DNA from 2 places in the Kosakonia sp. YIM B13571 genome. Region 2 is predicted to be linked to the other one. Evidence: predicted binding sites of a transcription regulator. Region 2 holds the regulator's gene; the other holds the start of a gene.
The links. The regulator sigma-54, encoded in region 2, starts transcription at its own class of promoters, with help from an activator protein. The targets are predictions, from matches to a motif close to GTTGGCACANNTTTCGCTNT.

Region 1: a site for sigma-54 is predicted at 1,703-1,722, ahead of norV (anaerobic nitric oxide reductase flavorubredoxin). Genes of this name have one in related genera too.

What each region holds. Positions count from the first base shown of each region.
Region 1 is NZ_JBHZPL010000014.1:84-15,372, forward strand. Features, by position in the region: gene norR (nitric oxide reductase transcriptional regulator NorR) at 66-1,580, opposite strand; gene norV (anaerobic nitric oxide reductase flavorubredoxin) at 1,765-3,216, shown strand; gene norW (NADH:flavorubredoxin reductase NorW) at 3,213-4,346, shown strand; gene hypF (carbamoyltransferase HypF) at 4,327-6,585, opposite strand; gene fdhF (formate dehydrogenase subunit alpha) at 6,569-8,719, opposite strand; gene hydN (electron transport protein HydN) at 8,756-9,301, opposite strand; gene ACFX4O_RS21840 (LacI family DNA-binding transcriptional regulator) at 9,438-10,451, opposite strand; gene ascF (PTS cellobiose/arbutin/salicin transporter subunit IIBC) at 10,717-12,159, shown strand; gene ACFX4O_RS21850 (6-phospho-beta-glucosidase) at 12,181-13,605, shown strand; gene ACFX4O_RS21855 (SDR family oxidoreductase) at 13,773-14,666, shown strand; gene ACFX4O_RS21860 (glycoside hydrolase family 15 protein) at 14,735-15,289, shown strand, end outside.
Region 2 is NZ_JBHZPL010000017.1:52,325-67,613, reverse strand. Features, by position in the region: gene mlaC (phospholipid-binding protein MlaC) at 1-254, opposite strand, end outside; gene mlaD (outer membrane lipid asymmetry maintenance protein MlaD) at 271-822, opposite strand; gene mlaE (lipid asymmetry maintenance ABC transporter permease subunit MlaE) at 827-1,609, opposite strand; gene mlaF (phospholipid ABC transporter ATP-binding protein MlaF) at 1,617-2,429, opposite strand; gene ACFX4O_RS23375 (calcium/sodium antiporter) at 2,659-3,633, shown strand; gene kdsD (arabinose-5-phosphate isomerase KdsD) at 3,647-4,633, shown strand; gene kdsC (3-deoxy-manno-octulosonate-8-phosphatase KdsC) at 4,648-5,214, shown strand; gene lptC (LPS export ABC transporter periplasmic protein LptC) at 5,211-5,786, shown strand; gene lptA (lipopolysaccharide ABC transporter substrate-binding protein LptA) at 5,755-6,315, shown strand; gene lptB (LPS export ABC transporter ATP-binding protein) at 6,322-7,047, shown strand; gene rpoN (RNA polymerase factor sigma-54) at 7,096-8,529, shown strand; gene hpf (ribosome hibernation promoting factor) at 8,552-8,839, shown strand; gene ptsN (PTS IIA-like nitrogen regulatory protein PtsN) at 8,921-9,412, shown strand; gene rapZ (RNase adapter RapZ) at 9,458-10,312, shown strand; gene npr (PTS phosphocarrier protein NPr) at 10,309-10,581, shown strand; gene mtgA (monofunctional biosynthetic peptidoglycan transglycosylase) at 10,583-11,314, opposite strand; gene elbB (isoprenoid biosynthesis glyoxalase ElbB) at 11,311-11,964, opposite strand; gene arcB (aerobic respiration two-component sensor histidine kinase ArcB) at 12,194-14,530, opposite strand; gene ACFX4O_RS23305 (TIGR01212 family radical SAM protein) at 14,632-15,289, opposite strand, start outside.

The DNA.
Region 1 (15,289 bases), on a different contig from region 2:
ACGTTTCGCCAGCCGGTGCAGGTTAGCGACATCCACCTGCACAATATCGACCAGGTGGGAATCCTTTACCGCTTTAATCCCAGACGTTTCGCCAGCCGGTGCAGGTTGGCGACATCCATCTCCAGACCACGCGCGCAGGCCGCCCAATTACCGCCCTGCTCTTCCAGCGTGCGGGTAATAAACGCTCGCTGAAAATCTTCTGTCGCATCGCGCAAATTTTGCTCCACGGGCAGCGGTGTCGCCAGCGCGGATGGTTGCGTCGGTTCATCGCTGAGGGCGAAATGACGCGCTTCCAGCACCACGTCATCACGGTTGCGCGTACCGCGCGCCAGAATCACCGCGCGGTGGATGGCATGTTCCAGTTCGCGCACATTGCCCGGCCAGCCGTAGCTCAGTAAATGCGCGCGCGCGCCGGGGCTTAACGCCACTCTCCCCAGCCCCAGCCGCAAACGGCACTGTTCGCAGAAATAGCCCGCCAGTAGCACCACATCTTCCCCGCGTTCGCGCAGTGGCGGTACAGAAAGCGGAAACACACTCAAGCGATGGTAAAGATCGGCGCGAAAACGCCCGGCCAGCACCTCTTCACGCAGGTCACGGTTGGTAGCGGCCAGCACACGAACATCGACACGCAGGCTGCGGTCATCGCCGACGCGCTGAATATCGCCGTATTGCAGCACGCGCAGTAATTTCGCCTGCAACGAAAGCGACAGCTCGCCAATCTCATCGAGAAACAGCGTGCCGTTGTCCGCCATCTCGAACTTGCCGCTACGGTTGCTGATAGCGCCGGTAAACGCGCCTTTAACGTGACCGAACAGTTCGCTTTCGGCCACGCTTTCCGGCAGCGCGGCGCAGTTAAGATAGACCAGCGGATTGATCGCGCGCGGCGAGCCTTCATGGATGGCTTTCGCTACCAGCTCTTTACCGGTGCCGGTTTCACCACTGATCAACACATTCAGATCGGAAGCGGCAACGATATCGATCTCTTTTTTTAGCTGCTCCATGCCCGCCGACAGGCCAATCATTTTGCTACGTGTCACCTGTTCAAAGGCCGCTGGCGCGCCGGGCAGCATATTCTGGCTCTCCAGTTGCTCTATCAGCAGCGCGTTGTTCAGCGCACCTGCCGCCAGCGCGGCAATCAACCGCAGCTCTTCATCGCTAAACGTGTCGAACTGATCCGGCGACATGCCATCGAGCGTCAGCGCGCCAATCAGGTTTTGCCCGGCGAACAGCGGCAGCCCAACGCAGGCGTGCACTTTCAGGCTCTCCTGGCCTGGGATCAGGCCATCGTAAGGATCGGGCAAATCGCTATCGGCGGGAAAACGCACCACATCGCCAGCGCGGGCGATCGCTTCGAGCCGGGGATGGCCTTCCAGCGTAAAACGCCTGCCTAAAACATCCTGCGCCAGTCCGTCGATCGCCAGCGGAATAAATTGCCGCGCATCATAGCGCAGCAACGCCGAGGCATCGCACTCCAGCACCTGGCGCAGGGTGGTGATCAGCCGCTGGAAACGATCCGCATGACCGATACCGCTTTGCAGTTCAATGGCGATCCCCGCCAGCACATTCAGCGAAAAACTCATACTTACCTCACTGTCTTTTTGACAATGCATAGTGTCATATTGACCGTATTTATCATAGTCATAATGACAATTTATTTTTTCAAAAAAATAAATAAAATCATTATAAATCAATAAAATAAAAAGTTGGCACGCAACTTGATAATAGCCATACATCGAATTGAGAAAACTGCACAGGACAACTGATATGGCTATTCATGTAAAAAACAACATTCACTGGGTTGGACAACGTGACTGGGAAGTTCGCGACTTTCACGGTACTGAATATAAAACCCTGCGCGGCAGCAGCTACAACAGCTATCTGATCCGCGAAGGCAAAAACGTGCTGATCGATACCGTCGATCATAAATTTAGCCGTGAGTTCGTGCAGAACCTGCGCAGCGAAATCGATCTGCAGATGATCGACTACATCGTGATCAACCATGCGGAAGAAGATCACGCCGGTGCGCTGACCGAGCTGATGTCGTATATCCCGAACACCCCGATTTACTGTACCAATAACGCCATCGACTCGATTAACGGCCACCATCACCACCCTGAATGGAATTTCAACGTGGTGAAAACCGGCGACACGCTGGATATCGGCAACGGCAAACAGCTTATTTTTGTCGAAACGCCAATGCTGCACTGGCCGGACAGCATGATGACTTACCTGACCGGCGATGCCGTGCTGTTCAGCAACGACGCTTTTGGTCAGCACTACTGCGATGAACGCCTGTTCAATGATGAAGTGGATCAAACGGAACTGTTCGAGCAGTGCCAGCGCTACTACGCCAACATCCTCACGCCGTTCAGCCGCCTGGTAACGCCGAAAATCACCGAGATCCTCGGCTTCAACTTGCCGGTCGATATGATAGCTACCTCACACGGTGTGGTATGGCGCGATAATCCGACGCAAATTGTTGAGTTGTATCTGAAATGGGCGGCGGATTACCAGGAAGATCGCATCACGATTTTCTACGACACCATGTCCAACAACACCCGCATGATGGCCGACGCCATTGCGCAGGGCATTAACGAAGTTGACCCGCGCGTGGCGGTAAAAATCTTCAACGTCGCCCGCAGCGATAAAAACGACATTCTGACCAATGTGTTCCGCTCCAAAGGCGTGCTGGTTGGCACCTCGACCATGAACAACGTGATGATGCCGAAAATCGCCGGGCTGGTTGAAGAGATTACCGGCCTGCGTTTTCGCAATAAACGCGCCAGCGCTTTTGGCTCCCACGGCTGGAGCGGCGGTGCAGTTGACCGCCTGTCAACCCGTTTACAGGATGCCGGATTTGAGATGTCGGTCAGCCTGAAAGCGAAGTGGCGACCGGATATCGACGCGCTGGAAGTCTGCCGCCAGCACGGGCGCGATATTGCCCGCCAGTGGGCGCTATCGCCGTTGCCGGAGCCGGTAAACAGCCCAGCCGCCAGCGCGCAAGAAACCTGTGCCTGCGCAGCCGCAACCGCGGCGGATCTCGGTCCATCCATGCAGTGCAGTGTTTGCCAGTGGATTTATGACCCGGCAAAAGGCGAACCGATGCAGGATGTCGCACCCGGTACGCCGTGGAGCGAAGTGCCGGACAACTTCCTCTGCCCGGAATGTTCCCTTGGCAAAGAGGTGTTTGACGAACTGGCAACGGAGGCAAAATGAGCGCAGGCATCGTGATTATCGGTTCGGGCTTCGCCGCCCGGACGCTGGTGAAAAACATCCGCAAACTGGACAGTGCCGTACCGTTGACGCTGATTGCCGCCGACGGCATGGAAGATTACAACAAGCCGGATCTCAGCCATGTGATTAGCCAGGCGCAGCGCGCCGAGGATCTGATTCGCCAGTCGGCGGGCGAGTTCGCCGAGCAATATAATCTGCGGCTGTTCCCGTACACGTTTGTTACCGCCATCGACACACAAGCGCGGGTGGTGAAAAGCGCCGATAAACAGTGGCAATACGACAAACTGGTGCTGGCGACCGGGGCAAAGGCGTTCGTTCCGCCGCTGCCGGGGCGCGAAAAAATGCTCACGCTCAATAGCTTGCAGGAGTACCACGCCTGTGAAACCACCCTGCGCGATGCCAGCCGCGTGCTGATTGTAGGTGCCGGGCTGATTGGCTGCGAGCTGGCGATGGATTTTCGCCGTGCGGGCAAAACCGTGACCGTGCTGGATAACGCCGCCAGTATTCTGCCTTCGTTAATGCCGCCGGAAGTGAGTGGTCGCCTGCAACACTGCCTGACGGCGCTGGGCGTGCGCCTGCTGCTGCAATCGCGTTTAGTGCAACTCGACGAGCATGAACAGGGGGTGCGTGCGCAACTGGATGACGATCGCTACATTGATGCAGATGTGGTCGTTGCCGCCACCGGGCTGTCGCCGCAGGTGTCGCTGGCGCAGAACGCCGGGCTGGAGGTTGGGCGCGGGATCGTGGTGGACGGAACGCTGCAAACCAACAATCCGCACATCTTCGCACTCGGTGACTGTGCGCAGATTAACGGCCAGGTGCTGCCGTTCCTGCAACCGATTCAACTGAGCGCAATGACGCTGGCGAAAAACCTCACCGGCAACAGCACGCAACTGGTGCTGCCCGCGATGCTGGTGAAGGTGAAAACGCCGCTAATGCCGCTGCATCTGGCCGGGGAAACGCACCGCACCGATCTGCGCTGGCATATCGCCACCGAGGCCGATGGCATGGTGGCAAAAGGGCTGGACACAGAAGATAAACTGCGTGCGTTTGTGGTCAGCGAAGACAGAATGAAAGAGGCGTTTGCCCTGCTTAAAGCGCTGGCGGTATAGCCCGCGCTGCCGCTACCAGCCCCTGGCCGAAGGCAATGCCGCCATCACCGGCCGGGAGCTGGTGCGCAAACAGCAAAGTAAATTCCGCAAGGTAGTACTGTAAGCGTTTCTTCAGCAGGCGGTTATGCATCACGCCGCCGCTGAACACCAGCACAGGGATCCCACGCAATGTCGCTTCCTGCCGCGCCAGTGTTGCCAGACCTTGCGCCAGCGCATCATGAAATGCCCATGCGCGCTCGGCAGGCGTTGCCTGCCAGTTCAGCCAGCTTCGCCAGAATGCTGCCAAATCTAGCATGGTGCCGCAAAGCGGTATCTGAACCGGATGCTCAACAGACTCCACACTCGCCGCCAGCGCTTCCAGTTGGCAAGCCGCCTCGCCTTCATAACTGAGGTGCAGCGGCGCGCAGCCCAGCGCACAGGCAATAGCATCAAATAAACGCCCGCAGGATGAAGCTTTCGGCGCATTAACGCCGCGCTCAATTGCACGCGCCAGCAGCGGCCAGTTCTGCCGCTGAATATCGGCGGTTTCCGGATAGTGTTGCCAGTCAGGGATAAATTCCAGCATCTGCGCCAGCAAGTTGCGCCACGGCTGCTGCGCCGCTAAATCGCCGCCGGGGAGCGCCACTGCCGGTACCCCCCCCAAGTGCTCGCACTCGCGGTAATTGACCCGCAGGCATTCACCGCCCCACAATTCACCGCCCTCGCCCATACCGATACCATCAAGCGTTATTGCAATGACATCGCCACCTTCGAGCGGCCAGCCGTGTTCGCCAAGGCAGGCAGCGGCGTGGGCGTGATGATGCAGCACCGTCTGCACTGGCAGGCCATAACTGCTGGCCCATTGATGCGTGCGATACCCTGGATGGGCGTCCACCACCACCTGCTCCGGGGCAAAATCGTAAATATCCAGCATCAGACGCAGCGCACTGCGCCACTGCGCTTCGACGCCTTCATCCGTGATATCGCCAAAATGCTGCCCCGGCACCGCACTGTTGCCGCGCAACAGGCAAAAGGTGTTTTTCAGATCCGCCCCCAGGCAGAGCAGCGGCGGAAGATCGTTAAACCCCGGCGGCAGCGACATCGCATCCGGCACATAGCCGCGCGAGCGGCGCAGCATCTCCCCGCTCTCGCGCACCACGGAATCATCCATGCGCTGAACAATATCGCGGTTGTGCAGCAAAAAACCGTCGGCGATATCCGCCAAATCGCTTAACGCCTCGTCATTACAGATAGCGGGCGGTTTGCCGCTGAGGTTGCCGGACGTCATCACCAGCGGGCGCTGTAACTCCTGTGCCAGCAGGTGTTGCAGCGGATTGGCAGGCAACATGACGCCCACTTCATCAAGGCCGGGAGCAATCGCCTCGCACAGCCCGCTCACGCGCTCTTTTTCCACCAGCACAATCGGTGCGGCGGGCGTTGCAAGTAAACGCTGCGCCTGCGCCGTCACGCCTTCTGCGCCGGGTAACATCACCGCCAGCGGTTTTGCCGGGCGATGTTTTCGCGCGCGCAGGTGCATCACCGCCGCCTGGTTCGTTGCATCACAAGCGAGATGAAAACCGCCAATGCCTTTTACCGCCACAATGCCGCCGCTTTTTAGCAGCGCGATTGCCGCCTGTAGTGCCGCTTCCCCTTGTGCATGCTGTTCGCCGCTGCGCCATTCAAGCGCCGGGCCGCATTCATGACACGCGACGGGCTGAGCGTGAAAACGCCGGTCCAGCGGATTGCGATACTCGGCTTCGCACACCGGGCACAACGGAAAACCCGCCATTGCGGTGTAAGGCCGGTCATAAGGCATAGCGCGAATAATGGTGAAGCGCGGCCCACAGTGGGTGCAGTTGATAAATGGGTAGCGATAGCGGCGTTCAGAAGGGTCGTTCATCTCCGCCAGGCATGCCGGGCAGGTTGCCGCGTCGGGAACAATTTGGGTATTCATTGCGCCACCCGCGCTGTGGCGAATGGCGAAATCAAGCGGTAAAACAGACCAGCAAAACGGCGCGCTGGTCACCATATCAATGCGCGCCAGCGGCGGGCATTGATGCTGCAACAGGGCGAGAAATTCATGCTCATTACCGAGCAGCCGAACCTCCACGCCCTGCGCATCATTACAGACATCGCCTTTCAGCCCGAGCTGCTGCGCCAGTTGCCAGACAAAGGGGCGGAAGCCCACCCCTTGTACTTTTCCGTACACGCGCAAACAGACACCGTTGCTGTTGGCTGTGTCATCATTGCATTGCTGCATTGAGCAATCGACTCTTCATCTGTTGATAAGTGCTCTGAGTGTACTCTTCGGCCCAGCGCTGATCGTTGATCGCACTCACCCGAACTGCGCAGTATTTGGTCTCTGGCGTTTTTGAAATCGGATCCAGATTATCCTGCGTCAGTTCGTTACACGCACCAATCCACCACTGATAAGTCATATACACGCTGCCGTGATTAACGCGCTCGCTGACATCCGCACGCGTGATCACCTTGCCACGTCGCGACTCAACCCATACCAGTTGGCGATCCTGCACGCCGAGCGCCTCGGCATCGGCCGGGCTAATCTGCACAAAGCCCGGTTCGTCAGCGAGCGTTTGCAGCGCCGCACAGTTGCCGGTCATTGAACGGCAAGAGTAGTGGCCCACTTCGCGCACCGTACAGAGCACCAGTGGGAATTCATCGTCCGGGCGTTCCGCTGGCGCACGCCATTGCGCGGCAAAGAGATGGCCTTTGCCGTCCGGCGTATCGAATTTGTTGTTCTGATACAGGTATGGCGTACCGGGGTGATCAAGCGTCGGGCAAGGCCACTGAATGTGCCCCATATCGCCCATTTTCTCGTAGGTCACGCCGTAGAACAGCGGACACAACTCGCGCAGCTCATCCCAGATCTGCTGGTTGTTGTCGTAGTGCATCGGGTAGCCCATTTCCGTGGCAATCAGGCTGATGATTTCCCAGTCGCGCTTGACGTTGTACTTCGGCTCAATGGCTTTTTCAAAGCGCTGGAAGCCGCGATCGGCGCAGGTGAAGACACCGCCATGCTCACCCCATGACGTTGCGGGCAGCAGCACATCGGCCTGCTCGGCGGTTTTAGTCATAAAGATGTCCTGCACCACCACAAAATCGAGCGCTTCAAAGCCTTTACGCACCAGGCCTAAATCCGCTTCGGTCTGCAACGGATCTTCACCCATGATGTAGTAGGCTTTCACTTTGCCTTCCAGCGCCAGGTGCGGCACTTCGGTAATGCGCACGCCCACTTTATCGTCCATCACCGCCGGGTCGATGCCCCAGGCTTTGGCGAATTTAGCGCGTACTTCCGGGTTTACCACATCCTGATAGCCAGGGAACTGGTTGGGGATCACGCCCATATCACACGCGCCCTGCACGTTGTTTTGCCCGCGTACCGGGCCAACGCCAACATGTTCGCGACCAAGGTTACCGGTAAGCAGCGCCAGGCTGGAGAGTCCTTTCACCACGTCCACCGCTTGGCCGAACTGGGTGACGCCCATGCCCCACATAATGGTGGCAGACGGTGCGGCGGCATAGGTGCGCATTGCCTGACGCACCTGTTTTGCAGGGACGCCGGTAATGTGCTCCACCGCTTCAGGCGCGTAATCTTTTACCGTTTCACGGTACGCTTCCAGCCCGGTTGTAAAGCTGGCAACGTAATCTTTGTCGTAGAGTTCCTCTTCCAGCAGCACATAGCCAAAAGCGTTGACCAGCGCCATGTTGCAGCCGTTATTCAGTCGCAGGTGCTGGTCGGCGATGCGCGCGGTTTCGATGCGGCGCGGATCGCAGACAATGATTTTCGCCCCTTTCTGTTTGGCTTTGATCACCCGGCGCGCGACGATCGGGTGTGAATCGGCGCAGTTATAGCCAAATACCAGCAGGCAACTGGAGTTTTCGATATCGCTGATGGAGTTACTCATCGCACCGTTGCCAAGTGTTTCCTGTAAACCCGCAACAGACGGGCCGTGGCAAACGCGCGCGCAGCAGTCGACGTTGTTGGTGTTGAGCACGCCGCGGGCAAATTTTTGCATTACATAGTTGGTTTCATTGCCCGTGCCGCGTGACGAGCCGGTAGTCATAATGGCGCGCGGGCCATATTTCGCTTTGATATCGCCAAGGCGTTTGGCGGTGTAGCGGATCGCTTCATCCCAACTGACCGGCGTAAGTTTGCCGCCTTTTTCGTAGCGGATCATCGGCTGGGTCAGGCGCGGCGTCAGCAGTTTGGTGTCGTTCAGGAAATCCCAGCCGTAGTAGCCTTTCAGGCACAGTTCGTTCTGGTTAGTGTGGCCGTTGGCCGCTTCCGCACGGATGATTTTTCCGTTATCCACGACCAGTTTCAGTTTGCAGCCAGCGCCACAGTAAGGGCATACGCTCGTAATTTTTTTCATCAGTAACAGACCTGTTAAAAGTGAAATTCAGATTGTTTAGAACACCAGGGAAACGGCGCCATCCAGCGCGGCGCGACGACGTTTTTCCGCGCTCATCTGTTCCAGTAAGTTGCGATCGACACATACCAGCGCGTTGGTCGGGCAGGCCTGCATACAAGCGGGGCCGCTTTCGCGGTGGTGGCACAAATCGCATTTGTTGGCTTCGGCTTTCTCAGCGCGCACATTCAGGCCTGCGCCGCTGTGGCGAATAACCGGGCGCACTACCACTTCCATCGCGCCGTACGGGCACGCGACTACGCAGGTTTTGCAGCCAATGCAGCGTTCCTGCATCACATGCACAAACCCTTCGTCGCGGCTGATAGCACCGTTCGGGCAAACATTCGCGCAGGGCGCGTCTTCGCACTGACGGCACAATGTCGCCGTCGACACATTGACACCCTTGATGACATGAATACGCGGCAGAAACGTCTCAGGGGTGAGTGCCGCGCAATCCTGGTTTTCCTGATGAGACACCACGCAGGCGACCTCACAGGTGCGACAGCCAATGCATTTTGCAGCGTCTGCCATAATAAATCGGTTCATGAGTTCCTCCGGAAAAAGGCGATATCCCGCCGGAGTATTCACAAAGCGTGCCAGAATTATAATTAACTGTAATTAAAGGAAATTTATAAAATCAGTGGGCTGTCATCGACAGAAGTGACGATGACAGCTGACGAGATCAGATGTGCGGGCCGTCAGTGATGGAATCGCGGGTAATTAACTCACCTGGAAAGGTTTGCTGGTAGTGAAAATCGCCACCATCAAGCATAAAGATCAAGCGGTTAATCGTCTCTTTGATCATCTCCGTGACCGGGATTTTCACGCTGGAAAGCGCCGGCACGGTAAAGGGCGCAATGGCGATATCATCAAACCCCACCACCGACACCTGCTGCGGCACCGCGAGCTGGCTTTCATGCAGTTGCTTAATCGCGCCGATGGCCATATCGTCGTTGCTCGCCACCAGCGCGGTGAAGGTCGCCTTGCGGGAAAGCAGCTCCGCCACGCCTTGCGCGCCGCTGGCTGGCGTCCATTTCCCTTCGGTTATCAATTCATTACGCACCTCGATCCCGTGCTGCGCCAGCGCTTCTTTATAACCCGATAAACGCTCAATACCGGTGGGTGAATCCAGCGAACCGGTGATAAATGCGATATCGCGGTGACCACGGGTGATAAGCCGCGACACCACGCTCATGCTGGAGGCTTTCTGGTCAGAGTAAACACAGTGGCTGGCGTGTTTACGCAAACGGCGATTGAGCACCACCAGCGGTTGCGAATGGTTGTCGATAATCTCGTCAAGTTCATCAACACTCAAAAAACGCGGGTAAATAATGATCGCATCACAACGCAAATCGAGCAGGTACTGGATCGCCTGGCGCTCCTCTTCGGCGCTGTGTTTCCCGTCTGCCAGCAGCAATCGACGGCCTTTATCTTCGGTCATGCGCGCGGCATGGGAAAGCAGCTCGCTAAAATAGACACCGTGATAAAGAGTGTTGGTGACCACCAGCCCTAAGGTCTGGGTTTTGCTGGAAGCCAGGCTGCGCGCCAGCAAATTCGGGCGATAACCGCTTTCGGTAATGGCCTGAAAGACGCGTGCTTTCGTCTCTTCGCCAACATACCCTTTGCCCGTCAGCACGCGGGAAACGGTGGCTTTCGACACCCCAGCCCGCTTTGCTACTTCCTGCATTGTCGCCATCGATCCTCCCGCTGCAAAAAACGTGACCCGAAGTGTACTTCAGGCGTTGCGATGATGGGAACACTTAAGCCCGACAGATCAACATTTCCCTCGCGCCTCATCTAGTGATCAACATCACGATTATAAAAATAACCTCTTTTTATGTCTTGTTTCACACAATGAAACTATTCATGATTTTGTGGAACCGGTTACCTATTTCATGTTTCATGGCCGCCTGGGCGTTGCGATGAAGCAGTACCTTATTGATAAAACAGGACAAAATTTAATGGCAAAGAATTATGCCGCGCTGGCCCACTCGGTGGTGGACGCGCTGGGCGGAGCCGATAACATCGCCGCCGTAACGCACTGTATGACGCGCCTGCGCTTTGTGGTGAAAGACGAAACACGCATCGACGCCCCCACGCTTAAAAGCGTCAGCGGCGTAATGGGTGTGGTACGCAACGACAACCAGTGCCAGGTGATCATCGGCAACACGGTTTCCCAGGCGTTTCGCGAAGTGGTCAGCCTGCTGCCGCAAGATATGCAGCCGGTTGAAGTGCAGACGAAGCAAAAACTGACGTTGCGCCGCATCGGCGCGGGCATTCTCGATGCGTTGATCGGCACCATGTCGCCGCTGATCCCGGCGATCATCGGCGGGTCGATGGTTAAACTGCTGGCGATGGTGCTGGAGATGTCCGGCGTGCTGCCAAAAGGCTCTTCCACACTGACGATTCTGACGGTGATTGGCGACGGCGCCTTCTTCTTCCTGCCATTGATGGTGGCAGCGTCTGCGGCGGTGAAATTCAAAACCAATATGTCGCTGGCAATCGCCATCGCCGGGGTGCTGGTGCATCCGAGTTTTGTCGATCTGATGGCGAAAGCCGCGCAGGGCGAGCACGTTGAGTTCGCGCTGATTCCGGTGACGGCGGTGAAATACACCTATACCGTCATCCCGGCGCTGGTGATGACCTGGTGCCTGTCGTATATCGAACGCTGGGTGGATCGCATTACACCGGCGGTGACGAAAAACTTCTTAAAACCGATGTTGATCGTGCTGATTGCCGCGCCGCTGGCAATTGTGCTGATTGGCCCGCTCGGCATCTGGATCGGTAGCGCTATTTCCGCGCTGGTCTACACCATTCACGGCTATCTCGGCTGGCTCTCCGTTGCCATTATGGGCGCACTGTGGCCGCTGCTGGTGATGACCGGTATGCACCGTGTCTTTACCCCAACCATTATTCAGACCATCGCGGAAACCGGCAAAGAGGGCATGGTTATGCCGTCGGAAATCGGTGCGAACCTGTCGCTTGGCGGTTCTTCGTTGGCGGTAGCCTGGAAAACCAAAAACCCGGAACTGCGCCAGACCGCAATGGCGGCGGCGGCTTCCGCGATTCTGGCCGGTATCTCAGAACCGGCGCTCTACGGCGTGGCGGTGCGCCTGAAACGTCCGCTGATTGCCAGTTTGATTAGCGGTTTTGTCTGCGGCGCGGTTGCCGGTATCGCCGGGCTTGCCAGCCACTCAATGGCGGCGCCTGGGTTATTTACCAGCGTCCAGTTCTTCGACCCGGCTAACCCCATGTCCATTGTCTGGGTGTTCGGCGTAATGGCGCTGGCGGTAGTGTTGTCATTTGTGTTGACGCTGCTGCTCGGGTTTGAAGATATTCCCGTGGAAACCGAGAACAAACCGCAAGCGGCCGAGCCGGTCAATGTAAAAGAAGCACGAGCCTGATTTAAGAAAGCGAGGTAACGCATGTCAGTATTTCCGCAAGGATTTTTATGGGGCGGCGCGCTTGCCGCCAACCAGTCGGAAGGGGGTTATCTGGAGGGCGGCAAAGGGCTGACCACTGTAGATATGATCCCGCACGGCGCGAACCGTCTGCCAGTGAAACTGGGTCAGGAAAAACGCTTTACGCTGCGCGATGACGAGTTCTACCCAAGCCACGAGGCGATCGATTTTTATCATCGCTACAAAGAAGATATCGCGCTGATGGCGGAGATGGGTTTTTCGGTGTTTCGTACCTCGATTGCCTGGAGCCGCCTGTACCCGAACGGCGACGAACTGACGCCGAACCCGGAAGGGGTAGCGTTCTACCGCGCGGTGTTTGAAGAGTGCAAAAAGTACAATATCGAACCGCTGGTCACGCTGTGCCACTTCGATGTGCCGATGCATCTGGTCATCGAATACGGCTCATGGCGTAACCGCAAAATGGTGGAGTTTTTCACCCGTTACGCACGCACCTGCTTTGAAGAATTTAACGGGCTGGTGAAATACTGGCTGACCTTCAACGAAATCAACATCATGTTGCACAGCCCGTTCTCCGGTGCGGGGCTGGTGTTCGAAGAGGGTGAAAACCAGGATCAGGTGAAATACCAGGCGGCGCACCATGAGCTGATTGCCAGCGCGCTGGCAACGAAAATCGCCCATGAAGTAAACCCGCAAAACCAGGTGGGCTGCATGCTGGCGGGTGGTAATTTTTATCCCTACTCCTGCAAACCGGTCGATGTGTGGACGGCGCTGGAAAAAGATCGCGAAAACCTGTTCTTTATCGATGTGCAGGCGCGCGGCAGCTACCCGGCCTACTCCGCGCGCGTGTTCCGCGAAAAAGGCGTCACCATTGTGAAAGAAGCGGGTGACGACGAAATCCTGAAGAACACCGTCGATTTCGTCTCCTTCAGTTATTACGCCTCACGCTGTGCGTCGGCGGATATGAACGCCAACAACACCAGCGCGGCCAACATCGTGAAATCGCTGCGCAACCCGCACATTGAAGTCAGCGAATGGGGCTGGGGTATCGATCCGTTGGGTCTGCGCATTACCATGAACATGATGTACGACCGCTACCAGAAACCGCTCTTCCTGGTGGAAAACGGCCTCGGCGCGAAAGATGAACTGAACGCCAATGGCGAAGTAGAAGATGATTACCGCATCAGCTACCTGCGCGAACATATCCGTGCGATGGGCGACGCCATCGAAGATGGTATTCCGGTTATCGGTTACACCAGTTGGGGCTGTATCGATCTGGTGGCGGCATCCACCGGCGAGATGAGCAAGCGCTACGGTTTTGTCTATGTCGACCGCGATGATGCCGGTAACGGTACGCTGGCACGCAGCCGTAAAAAATCGTTCTGGTGGTATAAGAAAGTGATCGCCAGCAACGGGGCCGATCTCGACTAAACACCGCGCAACACCAGGCGGGCAACACGAACGCATTTCGTCGTTGTCCGTCTTTCTCCCCCTGTTTACAGACTTTTCTCAACGGCAGTTTGCCGCTTGATAGCGTGACAACGCTCACATCTATGCCAGGCTTAATGACGTGTACAACAACGTCTGAAGGAGAAAGCATGGCAGAGCAAAGCCCAAAAACCACGCTAGCACCGCACTATCCTACTCCTCCGTTTGTCGAACAACCGCAGCCCGCACCGGGTCTTGCCAGCAAAATGAAACCTGTGCCGGATCACGGTGAAACCCGCTACCGGGGTTCCGGGCGTTTAACGGGCCGTAAAGCGCTGATCACCGGCGGCGATTCCGGCATTGGCCGGGCGGTCGCCATTGCCTACGCCCGCGAAGGTGCGGATGTGGCAATTAATTACCTGCCGGAAGAGGAATCTGACGCCGCTGAAGTGATCCAACTGATTGAAGCCGAAGGACGAAAAGCCATCGCCATTCCAGGTGATATCCGTTCGGAGGCGTTTTGCCGGACGCTGGTCAACGAGGCGGTTACGAAACTGGGCGGGCTGGATATTCTGGTTAACAACGCCGGTCGCCAGCAGTTTAACGAGTCGATTCTGACGCTCTCGACGGAAGATTTTGACGCCACCTTTAAAACCAACGTCTATGCGATGTTCTGGATAACCAAAGCCGCAGTGGAACATCTGCCGCGCGGTGCCAGCATAATCAACACCTCTTCGGTGCAGGCCCACCAGCCAAGCCCTATTCTGCTGGATTACGCGCAGACCAAAGCGGCGATCGTGGCGTTCACTAAATCGCTGGCGCAGCAATTGGGTGAAAAAGGCATCCGCGTGAATGCGGTTGCGCCTGGCCCTTACTGGACACCGCTGCAGTCCAGTGGCGGTCAGCCGCAGGAAAAAGTGCAGCAATTCGGTGCCAGCGCGCCGCTGGGCCGCCCAGGTCAGCCCGTAGAAATTGCTCCGCTGTATGTCACCATGGCCTCGGCGGAAAGCAGCTACACCTCCGGGCAGGTTTGGTGTTCTGACGGGGGTACCGGCACGCTGTAATTCTCACTCCCGATTCCACTCTGTATGGCCGCCGTCTGGCGGCCATTTCTGGTAAGGATCGCAACACCGTGAAGAACACAATTTTTCACTCTCCTGTGCGGGAGGATGGCTTTGCCGAACCCGGCGATTACGCCGCGATTGGTGAAGGGCGCTCGGTTGCACTCATCGCCCCCGACGGTTCAATCGACTGGTGGTGCGCGCCAAACCTCGATTCCCCGCCGCTGTTTGACCGCCTGCTCGACCCGGAGATTGGCGGTTTTTTTCAGCTAGAACCGCAGCAACCTTACACCGTTACGCGGCGCTACAGGCAGGACAGCAACGTGCTGGAAACCACTTTTACTACCGCCAGCGGCAAAGTGTTACTCACCGAATCCATTAACAGTACGCTCGCCGGACGTTTGCCGTGGAGCGAGTTGGCGCGCCGGATTGACGGTCTGGAAGGCGAAGTGGCATTAGCGCTGAAAGTCCGTTTCGGCACACGGGCAGAAACCTGTTCGCCATGGATGAATAAAACAGCGCACGGCAACGTCTACCATATCGCCGATTTAATGGCGATGCTGCGCACCAGCGAAGAGGTCAACATCACCGACGCCGACGATGAGCAGATTAACGGTCACATGAAA
Region 2 (15,289 bases):
GCTTCTTTGTAATAACGACCCAGCACCAACGCACCAGCGTATTTCACCTGCACGTAGGGCAGCAGTTCCTGATCGACAACATCGCGCAAGTAGTCCGGGTTCGCACGGATTTTTGGCTGCTCATTTTTGAGGCGATCGAAGGTTTTCTGTGCCGCATCTTTCATTGCGGCGTAAGGGTTAGCTTGATCGGCCGCCATCGCAGCACCCAGCGGTGCAATCACCAGCAGGGCAACCATTAATAGACGTTTAAACATGCGTCAATTCTCCTCGTTAATTCGTCTGGCCAGCAGACGGTGCGGCTTGAGTATTCCTTGCATCGTGGGCTGCCGCATCGCCTGAATTCTTATTGTCACCGCCTTTACTGTTGTAAAGGAATTGTCCGATAAGATCCTCAAGCACGATGGCGGACTTGGTATCCTGAATGGTGCTTCCTTCTTTAAGCATAGAAGTTCCCATCTCCGGATCGTCAAAGCCAACATTCAGCGCCAGATACTGCTCACCTAACAACCCGGAAGTGCGGATCGCCAGCGAGCTGGTATCCGGGATCTGGTTGTAACGCTCTTCAATATCAAGCGCGACACGCGGCAGATAGGTTTTGGGATCGAGAGAGATATCCGCAACGCGCCCGATCACTACACCGCCAATTCTCACCGGCGAATGTGCTTTCAGACCGCCAATATTGTCAAAGGTGGCATAGACACGGTAAGTCGGTTCGGTGCGCATTGAGGCGACATCCGCCGCTTTTAAGCAGATAAAGAGTCCTGCCAGCAGCGCTAGCACAAGGAAAACACCGACCCAAATTTCACTTTTTTTCGTTTGCATGAACTCAATTCCCAAACATCAGTGCGGTGAGCACAAAATCAAGGCCAAGCACGGCCAACGAGGAGTGCACAACGGTGCGTGTTGTCGCCCGGCTAATGCCGGCAGAAGTCGGGATCGCATCATAACCATTAAATAACGCAATCCAGGTCACAGTGATGGCAAACACCACACTTTTAATCAGACAGTTAACCAGATCCATCCGCCATTCAACGGCGTTTTGCATCGCGGTCCAGAAAAAGCCCGTATCAATACCTTTCCAGTTAACGCCAACCAGCGAACCGCCCCAAATACCGACGGCGACAAAGATAATGGTCAACAGCGGTAGCGAGATGACTCCCGCCCAAAATCGCGGCGAAATCACGCGTCGCAGCGGGTCAACCGCCATCATTTCAAGGCTGGAAAGCTGCTCGGTCGCACGCATCAAACCAATTTCAGCAGTCAATGCAGAACCCGCACGGCCAGCAAACAACAGCGCGGCGACAACTGGCCCCAGCTCGCGCAGCAGCGACAACGCCACCAGCATGCCAAGACTGGTTTCCGCGCTGTAGGTGGTCAACACCAGGTAACCCTGCAGACCAAGCACCATACCGATAAACACGCCGGAAACAATAATAATGAGCATCGACAAAACGCCGACATTATAAAGCTGGCGAACTAGCAGCGGCGCGTGTTTGCGGAATTCGGGTTTACCCACCACCGCGTTGAAGAGCATCAAACCAGCGCGCCCGAACGTCGCGATCGTTTTGATCCCGCGGTGCCCAAGCGATGCCAGTGCATTTAGCAGCATGAGCGTCTTAACTCCCTGTTTCTAATAAATCGGTCTGATAATCACCCGCAGGGTAGCGGAACGGAACCGGGCCATCGGCAATACCATCCAGGAACTGACGCACGCGCGGATCGCTGTTCTCCTGCAGCCCCTGCGCACTGCCGTGGGCAACAATTTTCCTGTCAGCCACAATATAGGCGTAGTCAGCAATACTCAGCACTTCAGGAACATCATGGGAAACCACAATACAGGTGACGCCCAGCGCGCTATTCAGCTCGGAGATCAACTTCACCAGCACTCCCATCGTAATAGGATCCTGGCCAACAAAAGGTTCATCGAACATGATCAGGTCCGGCTCCAGCGCAATTGCTCGTGCCAGTGCGGCGCGTCGCGCCATACCGCCGGAGAGTTCTGATGGCATTAAGTCCGCCGCACCGCGCAGCCCTACCGCTTCCAGCTTCATCATCACCGTGCTTCGCAGCAACGGCTCGGGCAGCCGAGTGTGCTCACGCAAAGGATAGGCAACGTTGTCAAAAACGTTCATATCGGTAAACAACGCGCCAGACTGAAACAGCATGCTCATTCTCTTGCGTACGGTGAACAGACGCGAACGGGTCATCCCCGGCACGTTTTCGCCATCGAATAAAATCTCACCGCCATCAGGCGGAATCTGTCCACCGATCAGACGCAAGAGCGTCGTTTTGCCGATCCCTGAAGGTCCCATAATGGCGGTGATTTTACCGTGCGGTACCGTCAGTGAAATATTGTCAAAGATTGGGCGGCTGCCGCGGGAGAAGCTGACGCCACGAACATCGACCAAATTCGCCACAGTCTGGCTCATTTCCTCTTCCTTATAAGCCTCGTCGGCCACAAGCATGACGCTTGATAACATCACGAACCCAACATTTTTACAGAATATTACCTGCTGAGGTTAGCGAAAGCTGGCATTTGTTTTACTTTTGAGCCGCATAAAGTCAAAATTAGGAATCATTACGCTACGCGGAACTCCCGGTTTTACCCGGCATGGCAGCCTGCGAGCCGGCGGATTATACCTGAAGAAAGGATGTTAGATGCTTTTAGCGACAGCGCTATTGATAATTGGTTTACTCTTAGTGGTCTACAGTGCCGATCGTCTGGTGTTCGCTGCTTCGATCCTTTGCCGCACATTCGGCGTACCGCCTTTAATCATCGGCATGACCGTTGTAAGCATCGGTACCTCTCTGCCCGAGATAATCACCTCCGTTGCCGCATCCCTGCATGGCCAGTTGGATCTGGCTATCGGCACTGCGATCGGCTCTAACATCACTAATATCTTGTTAATCCTCGGCGTCGCCGCTCTTTTACACCCTTTTACCGTACATTCCGATATTCTGCGTCGCGAATTGCCGTTAACCTTGGTAGCCAGCCTGCTGGCAGGCGTGGTGTTGTACAATGGGCACCTCAGCCGCTTTGACGGCATTATTTTACTGTTATTAGCCGTGCTATGGCTGGTGTTCATTGTTAAAATTGCCCGCCTGGCAGAGCGCCAGGGCAACGACAGTCTCACCCGAGAGCAGTTGGCGGAGTTGCCGAGAGACGGCAGCCTTTCGGTCGCGTTCCTCTGGCTGGGCGTAGCATTAATTATTATGCCGATGGCAACGCGTATGGTGGTGGATAACGCAACAGTGGTAGCGAACTACTTTGCTATCAGCGAGCTGACCATTGGCCTGACGGTTATTGCTATCGGTACTGGCCTGCCTGAACTGGCGACAGCGATTGCCGGTGCGCGCAAAGGTGAAGACGATATCGCCATTGGCAATATTATTGGTTCAAACATCTTTAACATTGCTCTCGTGCTGGGTTTGCCCGCGCTGATTGCGCCGGGCGACTTTAACCCGATAGCCTTTACGCGTGATTATGGCGTGATGTTGCTGGTCAGTGCCCTTTTTGCCCTGATTTGCTGGCGACGTAAGCAAATCAGCAGAGGTGTCGGTGCACTGTTGTTCGGCGGGTTTATCGTATGGCTGGCGCTGCTCTACTGGCTGTCGCCGCTTTTGACTGGATAATCGGATACGCATTATGTCGCAAATAGATTTGCAGCCGGGTTTTGACTTTCAACAAGCAGGTAAAGACGTCCTGGAAATTGAACGTGAAGGCCTCGCAGAGCTGGATCAGTACATCAACGCCGATTTCACGCAGGCGTGCGAAAAAATGTTCTATTGCGCCGGAAAAGTGGTGGTGATGGGAATGGGCAAATCAGGCCATATCGGTAGAAAAATGGCTGCCACATTTGCCAGCACCGGAACCCCCTCTTTCTTTGTGCATCCGGGCGAAGCGGCCCATGGTGATTTGGGGATGGTCAGCCCGCAAGATGTGGTCATTGCGCTGTCAAACTCAGGGGAGTCGAACGAGATCCTCGCGCTAATCCCGGTGCTGAAGCGATTGAAAGTTTCGCTGATTTGCATGACCAGCCGACCAGAAAGCAGCATGGCGCGCGCCGCAGATATTCATTTGTGCGTGAAGGTTCCCAAAGAGGCCTGTCCGCTGGGTCTGGCTCCAACCTCCAGCACCACGGCGGCACTGGTAATGGGCGATGCGTTGGCAGTTGCGTTGCTGAAAGCGCGCGGTTTTACAGCGGAAGATTTCGCCTTATCTCATCCCGGCGGCGCGCTGGGCCGCAAACTGTTGCTGCGCGTCAATGACATCATGCACACCGGCGATGAAATTCCCCATGTCAGCAAAAACGCCAGCTTGCGCGATGCGCTGCTTGAAATCACGCGTAAAAACCTGGGCATGACGGTTATCTGCGATGATCTGATGAAGATCGAAGGCATCTTTACCGACGGTGACTTACGCCGCGTGTTCGATATGGGCGGCGATGTCCGCAGCATGGGCATTGCCGACGTCATGACGCCCGGTGGTGTTCGAGTACGGCCTAACACGCTGGCAGTGGATGCGCTGAATCTGATGCAATCCCGTCACATTACCTCCGTGCTGGTGGCCGATGGCGACCAGTTGCTGGGTGTGTTACATATGCATGATTTACTGCGCGCTGGCGTAGTGTAAAGAAGGACATACGAATGAGTAATGCTGGCGCGTCGCTTGCGACCTGTTATGGGCCGGTAAGCACGCAAGTTATGGCGAAAGCGGAAAAAATACGCCTGTTAATTCTGGATGTGGACGGCGTGTTATCCGATGGGCTCATCTATATGGGCAATAACGGAGAAGAGCTGAAAGCGTTCAACGTTCGCGATGGTTACGGGATCCGCTGTGCACTTACTTCCGACATTGAGGTTGCCATAATTACCGGGCGAAAAGCTAAACTAGTGGAAGATCGCTGCGAAACCCTGAAGATTAAGCACTTGTATCAAGGTCAGTCGGATAAACTGCTCGCTTACCGCGAACTGGTGGCAAAACTGGCGCTCACCCCCGATCAAGTGGCTTATGTAGGCGATGATTTGATCGACTGGCCAGTGATGGCGGAAATTGGTTTGAGCGTTGCCGTTGCTGATGCTCATCCGCTGCTGCTTTCACGCGTAGATTACGTTACGCGCATTAATGGCGGCCGAGGCGCAGTTCGTGAAGTCTGTGATTTGTTGTTGCTGGCGCAGGGCAAGCTGGATGAGGCCAAAGGGCAATCGATATGAGTAAAACCAGACGTTGGGTCATCATTCTGCTGGCGCTGGCCGCACTGATCCTGATAGGGATCAACCTGACGACTCAGGATGATCCGAATCCGGTCGCCACCAACAATGCCGACCCGACTTATAAAAGCCAACATACGGATACGGCGGTTTATAGCCCGGAAGGGGCGCTTAACTACCGGCTTATCGCGCAGAACGTGGAATACTTTTCTGCTGAAGGTGTGAGTTGGTTCGCGCAGCCAATACTGACAACGTTCGACGAGGATAAGGTTCCAACCTGGTCGATAAAGTCAGACAAAGCGAAGCTAACCGATGACAAAATGCTTTATCTTTATGGACATGTTGAAGTCAATGCGCTGACGGCGGACGCCCAGCTGCGAAAAATCACCACGGATAACGCCCAGATTAACCTGGTAACGCAGGATGTTACCTCGAATGATCAGGTCACGTTGTACGGTACAACATTTAATTCCACCGGCCTGAAAATGCGCGGCAATTTACGCAGCAAAAACGCCGAGCTGATTGAAAAGGTTAGAAGCTCCTATGAAATTCAAAACAAACAAACGCAGCCTTAATCTTGTATTGGCCACCACGCTTTTGGCCGCCGCGCTTCCGGCGCTCGCCGTGACCGGGGATACCGATCAACCTATCCATATCGACTCCGATCAGCAGTCGCTGGATATGCAGGGTAACGTTGTGACCTTCACCGGCAACGTCGTGGTAACCCAGGGGACGATTAAAATTAATGCCGACAAAGTCGTCGTTACCCGTCCGGGTGGTCAGCAAGGTAAAGAGATCATTGACGGCTACGGCAACCCTGCGACGTTTTACCAAATGCAGGACAATGGCAAACCCGTTAAAGGCCACTCCTCGCAGATGCATTACGAGCTGGAAAAAGATTTCGTGGTGCTGACCGGTAACGCCTATCTGGAACAGCTGGATAGCAATATCACCGGAGACAAAATCACCTATCTGGTGAAAGAGCAGAAAATGCAGGCGTTCAGCGAAAAAGGCAAACGCGTGACCACCGTTCTGGTACCGTCGCAGTTGCAAGATAAGAGCAACAAACAAACCCCGGCTCCGGCGCAAAAAAAGAGTAACTAATTCGTTATGGCAACATTAACTGCAAAGAATCTCGCCAAAGCTTATAAAGGCCGCCGCGTAGTTGAGGATGTCAGTCTGACCGTCAACTCTGGCGAAATCGTCGGGCTGCTTGGCCCTAACGGCGCAGGGAAAACAACGACCTTCTATATGGTGGTGGGTATTGTGTCGCGCGACGCTGGCAACATCATTATTGATGATGAAGATATCAGCCTGCTGCCGCTGCATGCGCGTGCACGCCGCGGTATTGGTTATCTTCCCCAGGAAGCCTCGATTTTTCGCCGCCTGAGCGTCTACGATAACCTGATGGCCGTCCTGCAAATCCGCGATGACCTGACCTCAGAGCAACGCGAAGATCGCGCCAATGAGCTGATGGAAGAGTTCCACATTGAGCATCTGCGCGACAACATGGGCCAATCACTCTCTGGCGGCGAACGTCGCCGTGTGGAGATTGCCCGCGCGCTGGCGGCGAATCCGAAATTTATCCTGCTGGATGAACCCTTTGCCGGCGTTGACCCGATCTCCGTTATCGATATCAAACGTATCATTGAGCACCTGCGTGATAGCGGGTTGGGCGTACTGATTACTGACCATAACGTTCGTGAAACGCTGGCAGTGTGTGAACGTGCTTATATCGTCAGCCAGGGGCATCTCATTGCGCATGGAACACCGCAGCAAATCCTTGAAGACGAACACGTTAAGCGCGTGTATCTTGGGGAAGACTTCAGACTCTGATAGGGTAGGGTTTATTGACATTTTTTGTCGGAGAGTGCTGCTCTGAATATGAAGCAAGGTTTGCAACTAAGGCTCAGCCAACAGCTAGCCATGACGCCACAACTGCAACAGGCCATCCGTCTGCTGCAGTTGTCCACGTTGGAACTTCAGCAGGAACTTCAGCAAGCGCTGGAGAGTAATCCATTGCTGGAACAAACTGACCTTCATGAGGAAGTCGATAGCCAGCAGGTTCAGGAAAATGACGGTCTGGATACCGTTGACGCTCTCGAACAAAAAGAGATGCCGGATGAGTTGCCGCTGGATGCCAGCTGGGATGAACTTTACACTGCCGGGACTCCTTCCGGCAGTAGCCACGACTACATCGACGACGAATTGCCTATCTATCAGGGCGAAACCACGCAGTCACTGCAGGATTACTTGATGTGGCAGGTAGGGCTGACCCCCTTCTCTGACACCGATCGTGCTATCGCAACGTCCATTGTCGATGCCGTTGACGAAACAGGCTATCTCACCGTTTCGCTGGAAGAGGTGCTGGAGAGCATGGGCAATGATGACGTGGGGCTTGATGAGGTCGAGGCGGTGCTTAAACGCATTCAACGCTTTGATCCCGTTGGCGTTGCCGCGCGGGATCTGCGCGATTGCCTATTGATCCAACTCTCGCAGTTCGCCAAAGAGACACCGTGGTGCGAAGAAGCCCGGCTTATCATTAGCGATCATCTGGATCTCCTCGCCAATCACGATTTCCGCACCCTAATGCGCGTGACGCGTCTGAAAGAAGAGGTGCTGAAAGAGGCAGTAAACCTGATCCAGTCTCTGGATCCGCGCCCAGGACAGTCGATCCAGACCGGCGAACCAGAATATGTGATTCCAGATGTGCTGGTGCGCAAACATAACGGTCGCTGGACGGTGGAGCTGAACTCCGACAGCATTCCGCGCCTGCAAATCAACCAGCATTATGCCTCAATGGGCGGCGGCGCACGTAACGATGCCGACAACCAGTTCATCCGTAGCAATTTGCAGGAAGCGAAGTGGTTGATCAAAAGCCTGGAGAGCCGCAACGACACGCTGTTGCGCGTTAGCCGCTGCATTGTTGAACAGCAACAGGCCTTCTTTGAACAAGGCGAAGAATTTATGAAACCGATGGTGCTGGCCGATATCGCCCAGGCCGTCGAGATGCACGAGTCGACAATTTCTCGTGTAACGACCCAGAAGTACCTGCACAGTCCTCGCGGCATTTTCGAGCTGAAGTATTTCTTCTCCAGCCATGTAAATACCGAAGGTGGTGGCGAAGCCTCCTCTACCGCTATTCGCGCACTGGTGAAGAAATTGATCGCCGCAGAAAACCCTGCAAAACCGCTGAGCGACAGTAAGCTGACGACCCTGCTTTCCGATCAAGGAATTATGGTGGCGCGGCGTACCGTTGCGAAGTATCGAGAATCTTTATCCATTCCGCCGTCGAATCAGCGTAAACAGCTGGTTTGACCCAACCGATAAGGAAGACACTATGCAGCTTAACATCACAGGACAAAACGTCGAGATCACTGATGCTCTGCGTGAATTTGTGACCAATAAATTCGCCAAGCTTGAACAGTATTTCGAAAGGATTAATCAGGTCTATATTGTGTTGAAAGTGGAGAAAGTGACTCACACCTCGGATGCGACGCTCCATGTCAATGGCGGCGAGTTGCATGCCAGTGCGGAAGGGCAGGATATGTACGCTGCTATCGACGGTTTAATAGATAAACTGGCGCGGCAGCTCACGAAGCATAAAGATAAACTGAAACAACACTAATTGTCCGAGCGTCCGTCTGGTGCGTTGCACCCTACCGTAACCCGGTAGGGTGGCTGGCTCTGGCATCGCTCAGGTGAAATTATGATGAATAACGATTCCGCTCTTCAATTGAGCAATGTCCTTAACCAGGAATGTACCCGTAGCGGCGTTCACTGCCAAAGTAAAAAACGTGCTCTGGAAATCATCAGTGAACTGGCGGCAAAACAGTTAGGCTTACCGCCACAAGTCGTCTTTGAAGCGATTCTTACGCGCGAGAAAATGGGCAGCACCGGCATTGGAAACGGTATCGCCATTCCTCACGGTAAGCTTGAAGAAGACACGCTTCGCGCCGTTGGCGTTTTTGTGCAACTCGAAACGCCCATTGCCTTCGACGCTATCGATAATCAGCCTGTCGATCTGCTGTTTGCCCTGTTGGTACCAGCGGATCAAACCAAAACGCATCTGCATACGCTCTCGCTGGTCGCCAAAAGGCTGGCGGACAAAACCATCTGCCGGCGCCTGCGTAGCGCGCAAAGTGATGAAGAGCTGTATCAAATCATCACGCAGACGGAAGGTGAAAGCGACGATGCGTAACGGGAAGGAAACCTTTTTATCAGTCGTACTGAGGAGAAATGGTTCATGGTCCTGATGATCGTCAGTGGTCGTTCGGGTTCAGGGAAATCCGTCGCTCTGCGCGCCCTGGAAGATATGGGTTTTTATTGCGTCGACAACCTGCCAGTCGTGCTGCTGCCCGAGCTGGCGCAGACGCTTGCCGAGCGCCAAACTTCCGCTGCCGTCAGTATCGATGTGCGAAATATGCCGGAGTCACCGGAAATTTTTGAACAGGCAATGAGCAATCTGCCGGATGCCTTTTCACCGCAGTTATTGTTTCTCGATGCCGATCGCAACACGTTAATCCGCCGTTACAGCGATACGCGTCGCCTACATCCGCTTTCCAGCAAAAACCTGTCGCTAGAAAGCGCGATTGACGAAGAGAGTAACTTGCTGGAACCGCTGCGTTCCCGTGCGGATCTGATTGTCGACACGTCGGAAATGTCGGTGCATGAACTGGCAGAAATGCTGCGTACACGCCTGTTAGGTAAGCGCGAGCGTGAACTGACCATGGTTTTTGAATCCTTCGGTTTCAAGCACGGTATTCCTATTGATGCAGATTACGTCTTCGACGTTCGTTTCCTGCCGAACCCGCACTGGGATCCTAAATTGCGCCCGATGACCGGCCTCGACAAACCCGTTGCGGCGTTCCTCGACAGACATACGGAAGTGCATAATTTTATCTACCAAACGCGGAGTTATCTCGAGTTGTGGCTACCGATGCTGGAGACCAACAACCGTAGTTATCTGACTGTGGCTATCGGTTGTACCGGTGGTAAACACCGCTCCGTCTACGTCGCCGAACAACTGGCGGATTATTTCCGCTCGCGCGGTAAGAACGTTCAATCCCGTCACCGTACGCTGGAAAAACGCAAAACATGACCGTAAAACAAATCGTTGAGATCACCAATAAGCTGGGAATGCATGCGCGCCCGGCCATGAAACTGTTTGAACTGGTGCAGGGCTTCGATGCGGAAGTGCTGCTACGCAACGATGAAGGTACCGAAGCAGAAGCCAGCAGCGTGATTGCGTTGCTGATGCTGGATTCTGCGAAAGGTCGGCAAATTGAAGTAGAGGCCAGCGGCCCACAGGAAGAAGAAGCGTTGGCGGCAGTGATTGCGCTGTTTAACGCCGGATTTGACGAAGATTAATTCAGTACAGCTTGTTGCTCTGTAAAAACGCTTCCCCGCCCAACTGTCGCATCTGGCGCAGGATCCATGCTTGGCGGCTGCGTACATAGCCAGATGGCGCAGCGGCCTGAAAACGAATCGGGTTTGGCAATACCGCGGCCAGTAGTGCCGCTTCCGACATAGTTAAGCGGCTTGCCGGTTTGTGGAAATAGCGCTGCGAGGCCTCCTCGACACCAAATACTCCATCCCCGAACTCAGCGATATTAAGGTAAACGGTCAGGATCCTCCGCTTGGTCCACACCGCTTCCATCCCTAGCGTCAGCCCCGCTTCCAGCCCTTTACGCACCCAGCTTTTTCCATCCCACAACAGCAGGTTTTTCACCGTCTGCTGTGAAATCGTCGACGCGCCGCGAATGCGGTTCTCATGCCGCTCGTTATGCGAAAGCGCTTTCTCAATGGCACTAAAATCCAGCCCCCAGTGATCGGGAAAACGCTGATCTTCAGCGGCTACAACGGCCAGCGCCATCCACGGCGAAATGTCATCCATACCGACCCAGTCGGAATGCGCGACATAGCCAAAGTCACCGCTAAACCACGCGCCCAGTTGACGTTCCACCATCACGGCGGAAAAAGGCACCGGCAGGAAGCTGAACAACACAATGCCGCCACCCCAGAAGAGCGCCAGTACGAACAACACCCGCAGAGCAATGCGTTTAACGGTGGCTTTCAGCGGGCCGCGAAACCATTTCCTCATTCCGCCAGCACCAGTACGCGCGCCACCAGTTTTTCGATACCGGAGGCGGCCTGCGCGATGTCATCTGCCAGCATGTACGCCGGCGTCGTCACCACTTTGTACTCTTCGTCGACAACAATATCATCGACTGGGCAAGGCACATGCTCGGCCCCCATCTCTTCCAGCACTTCAGCGGTATCAATATCCGTGCCGATCGTCAGGCGTAGTGGAAAATCGAAAATTTTCGGCAACATTGCCGGTGCGATGCACATAAAACCGAGCGGTTTACCCGCTTCGTACATCTCCAGCACCAATTTTTTCAGGCTGCTGTCAATGGTGCATTCACTCCCGAGGCTGGCAAAAGTACTGAGATTTTTCGCCGCGCCAAAACCACCCGGTACAATCAGCGCATCCAGATCGTTTGCTGATGCCTGGGTCAGCGGCTGTATATTTCCACGGGCAATACGGGCAGATTCAATCAGGACATTACGGCGCTCAGCCAGCGTCTCGCCCGTTAAATGGTTTATCACATCGCTTTGCCATTTATCGGGAGCGAAACAGACCGCCTGCGCACCATGACGGGCAATCGTTAAAAGCGTAATCACCGCTTCATGAATCTCCGAACCGTCGTACACGCCTGCGCCGCTGAAAATCACGCCGACTTTTTTCATTTTGCTCATCCTTTATGCAACGTACTGACGATAATTAAAAATTTTGATAAGGGAGCCTTGCTTCACACATTTCACTGATTGATGTAACAAATCATTTAAGATTTGCTATCTTATGTGCGTGTGGTCGAATTTTTTCAGGCTACGCCCTTGCAAAAAAACAATTCATTACGGCGCAGCCACGATTTCCCTGGTGTTGGCGCAGTATTCGCGCACCCCGGTTAATCCGGGGTCATTTTTTTCCAGCGTCCGCAACCCAGGCTTTTAACACTGCAACATCGTTGCGCCACTCCTGCTTCATCTCTTCCACCCAATCACCGACGTTATCCCACCAGGCAGGAAGATCGGGAGACTGAATCTGCTGGCCAAGCTGTTGCAGATGGCGCAGCCCGACAGAGCCTGCGGCGCCTTTAATTTTATGGCCCTCTTCCACAATTCCTTTTTGGTCACGCGCGGTCAGGTTTGATTCAAGCACGCTCAAATAGCCCGGCATCATTTTTTCAAACACATCCAACCCGTCGGTAATCAATTTCGGCCCGACCAGCTCGATATATTGCTCAAGCATGGCGGTATCGAGCAGCGTTTGTACTTTACTGTTGTCCATGGTTGTCACTGGCTCCTCCTCACTTTCACTCGCATCCCAGAACTTTTTAATCATGGCAGTTAATGCCGGGACTGCCAGCGGTTTGCTTAATACATCATCCATGCCCGCATCGAGGTATTCCTGTTTACCTTTCAGCACGTTGGCAGTAAGCGCCACCAGCGGCGGTAAATCCTCACGCGCGTAACGGCGGGTCAACTCTCGCGAAATATCCAGCCCGGTCATATCTGGCAACTGAATATCCAGCAACACCAAATCGTATTCACCCGGCGTGAACATCTCCAGCGCAGCAGTGCCGGTCATGGCGACATCGACGCTGCTACCCAGTTTTTCCAGCACCGAGCGCGCGACAATCACGTTCAGCTCGATATCCTCCACCAGCAGTACATGTAACGCGGGCAGCGGCATATCATCATCTTCAAACGCGTCTTCAACTTCTTCTGCCACCGCCGGTGCGTGAATGGTCAACGTAAATATCGAACCCGCCCCTGGTTCACTGCTTACGGTAATGTCGCCGCCCATGTTCTTCGCCAGACGGCGTGAAACGGCCAGGCCAATACCGGTACCCGTTGCAGGTTTACCGCCGTGGCTATCTTTCACCTGGTAATACATGGCGAAAATTTTATCCTGCTCATCGCGAGGAATACCGATCCCGGAATCCTGCACGTCAAAGTGCATGATATCGCCTTCGTCGTAACGCACACGCACCACGACCTGCCCTTCACGGGTGAATTTGACGGCGTTGCTAATAAGGTTCCACAGGATCTGACGCAAACGCGTGCCGTCTGTAATCACCTGATGCGGCAGCGGCAACGTGGGTTCCAGTACGAAGCGCAACCCTTTCTGGTGCGCCTGTAAGGCGGAGAGGTTTTCCAGATCGGCCAGGAAGCTGGTGAAATCAAGCGGTTGATTATCCAACTGGACTTTGCGCCGCTCCATCTTATCCATGTCGATAATATCGTTGAAAATATTGCCGAGCGTTACGGCGGAGACATGGATCGTTTTAAGGTATTTTTCCTGCTCTTGCGTTAAATCGGTATCCAGCAGAATACGGCTTAACCCAACAATGCCATTCAGCGGCGTACGCAGCTCGTGACTAATGGTGGAAATAAAGGTGGTCTTATCCCGGCTGGCGCGCTCCAGCGCGTCCTGGTAGCGCTTACGCTCGGTGATATCGCGACCAAAGCCCATCAGCCCGTGGCGTTTACCGACGCGATCGTAATAAGGAACTTTGCGGATCTCGAAACAGGCTTTGCGGCCATCCGGGTAATCCAGCCACTGTTCGTAGGTTAAAGAGACGTTGTGACGGAAAACTTTTTCGTCGGTCTCGATCACTTTTTCTGCCGCTTCCGGCGAGTAGACGTCCTGCGGTTTGAGGTGAATAAGCTGTTTCTCGCTCTTGCCGGTCAGCAGCTCCATCGCCCGGTTACAGCCGGAGAACTCTTTATCTTCATTGCGATAGAACACCAGGTCCGGCGAGGCGTCGAGGAAGGAACGCAGAAAAGAAGATTGCTGTTCGAGCTGGATTTGCGTCTGCTCACGCTCCTGCATCTCTATTTTGAGTTTTTCAAAGGTTTCCTGACGCTCGGCTTCCGCTTTCTCGCGGTCGCTGATTTCCTGATTAAGCTTGGCAATATTGTCCTTCAACTGCACATTGAGCTTCAGGTCACGCTCGCGCATCTCTTCCAGTTTCTCGACCAGGCGCGACAAACGCTGGCGCGACTCTTCGAGTTGCTCAACCACCACCGATAAGAAATAGACCGCCCATGGTGTGATCAGCAAGCCAAAAAAGATGGAGCGGATAACATCAATGCTTTCCACTTGCCCCTGCAACACCATGGTAACGGCCATCTGCACCACAATGGCCAGCACCACCAACGCCAGAGCAAGCAGCATGGAAAAGCGCACCAGACCCAGCTTCATCATCAGGTCGACGTAATATTGCGCCAGTAAACGGATTTGCTTCATAGAGATTTCCTCGAACAATTCCGCTCAATAATACTCAATTCTGAGCAAGGCGTTGAAGCTTGTGCAAAAAATGCAGGGGTGATTAGCGTTTTGCGATGTGATCAGGTAGGTAGTTGCCAGCAACGACCCAGCGCAGAACCTTGCCCGCCCTGCTCTTTCAGGTAGCGATCCAGCTCTACCATTCCCGTCCAGCGGTTTTCACACCACAGCGGGGCAAGTAGCGTCGGGCGACGCGCGCTGGCGGAAACACGATGGAAAATCACCTCCGGCGGTGTATGGCGAATCATTTCGCCGGCGATCACGGTGTACTCTTCCAGGCCTATTCCATTCAGGCGCCCCGCTTCCCACGCCTTCGCCATAATGCTGCCTTTCACGATATGTAAAGGATGTAACTTGATGCCGTCGACGCCGGTCTCTACAACACGCTGTATCGTCTCCAGACAGTCCATGTGGCGCTCGCCGGGTAATCCGACGATAAGATGTGTGCAGACTTTCAGGCCACGTTCACGCGCTTGCTGCGTCGTTTTTTGATAACAGGCGAAGTCGTGCCCACGATTGATACGATGCAGCGTTTTATCATGCGCGGTCTGCAAACCCAGCTCCAGCCACACTTCATAACCCTGCTCGCGGTATTCGCACAATAAATCCAGCACGGCTTCCGGTACACAGTCCGGGCGTGTCCCCACACACAAGCCAACAATATTCGCCTGGCTGACTGCCTGCTGGTACATCGAGCGCAGCACCTGCACTTCCGCCCAG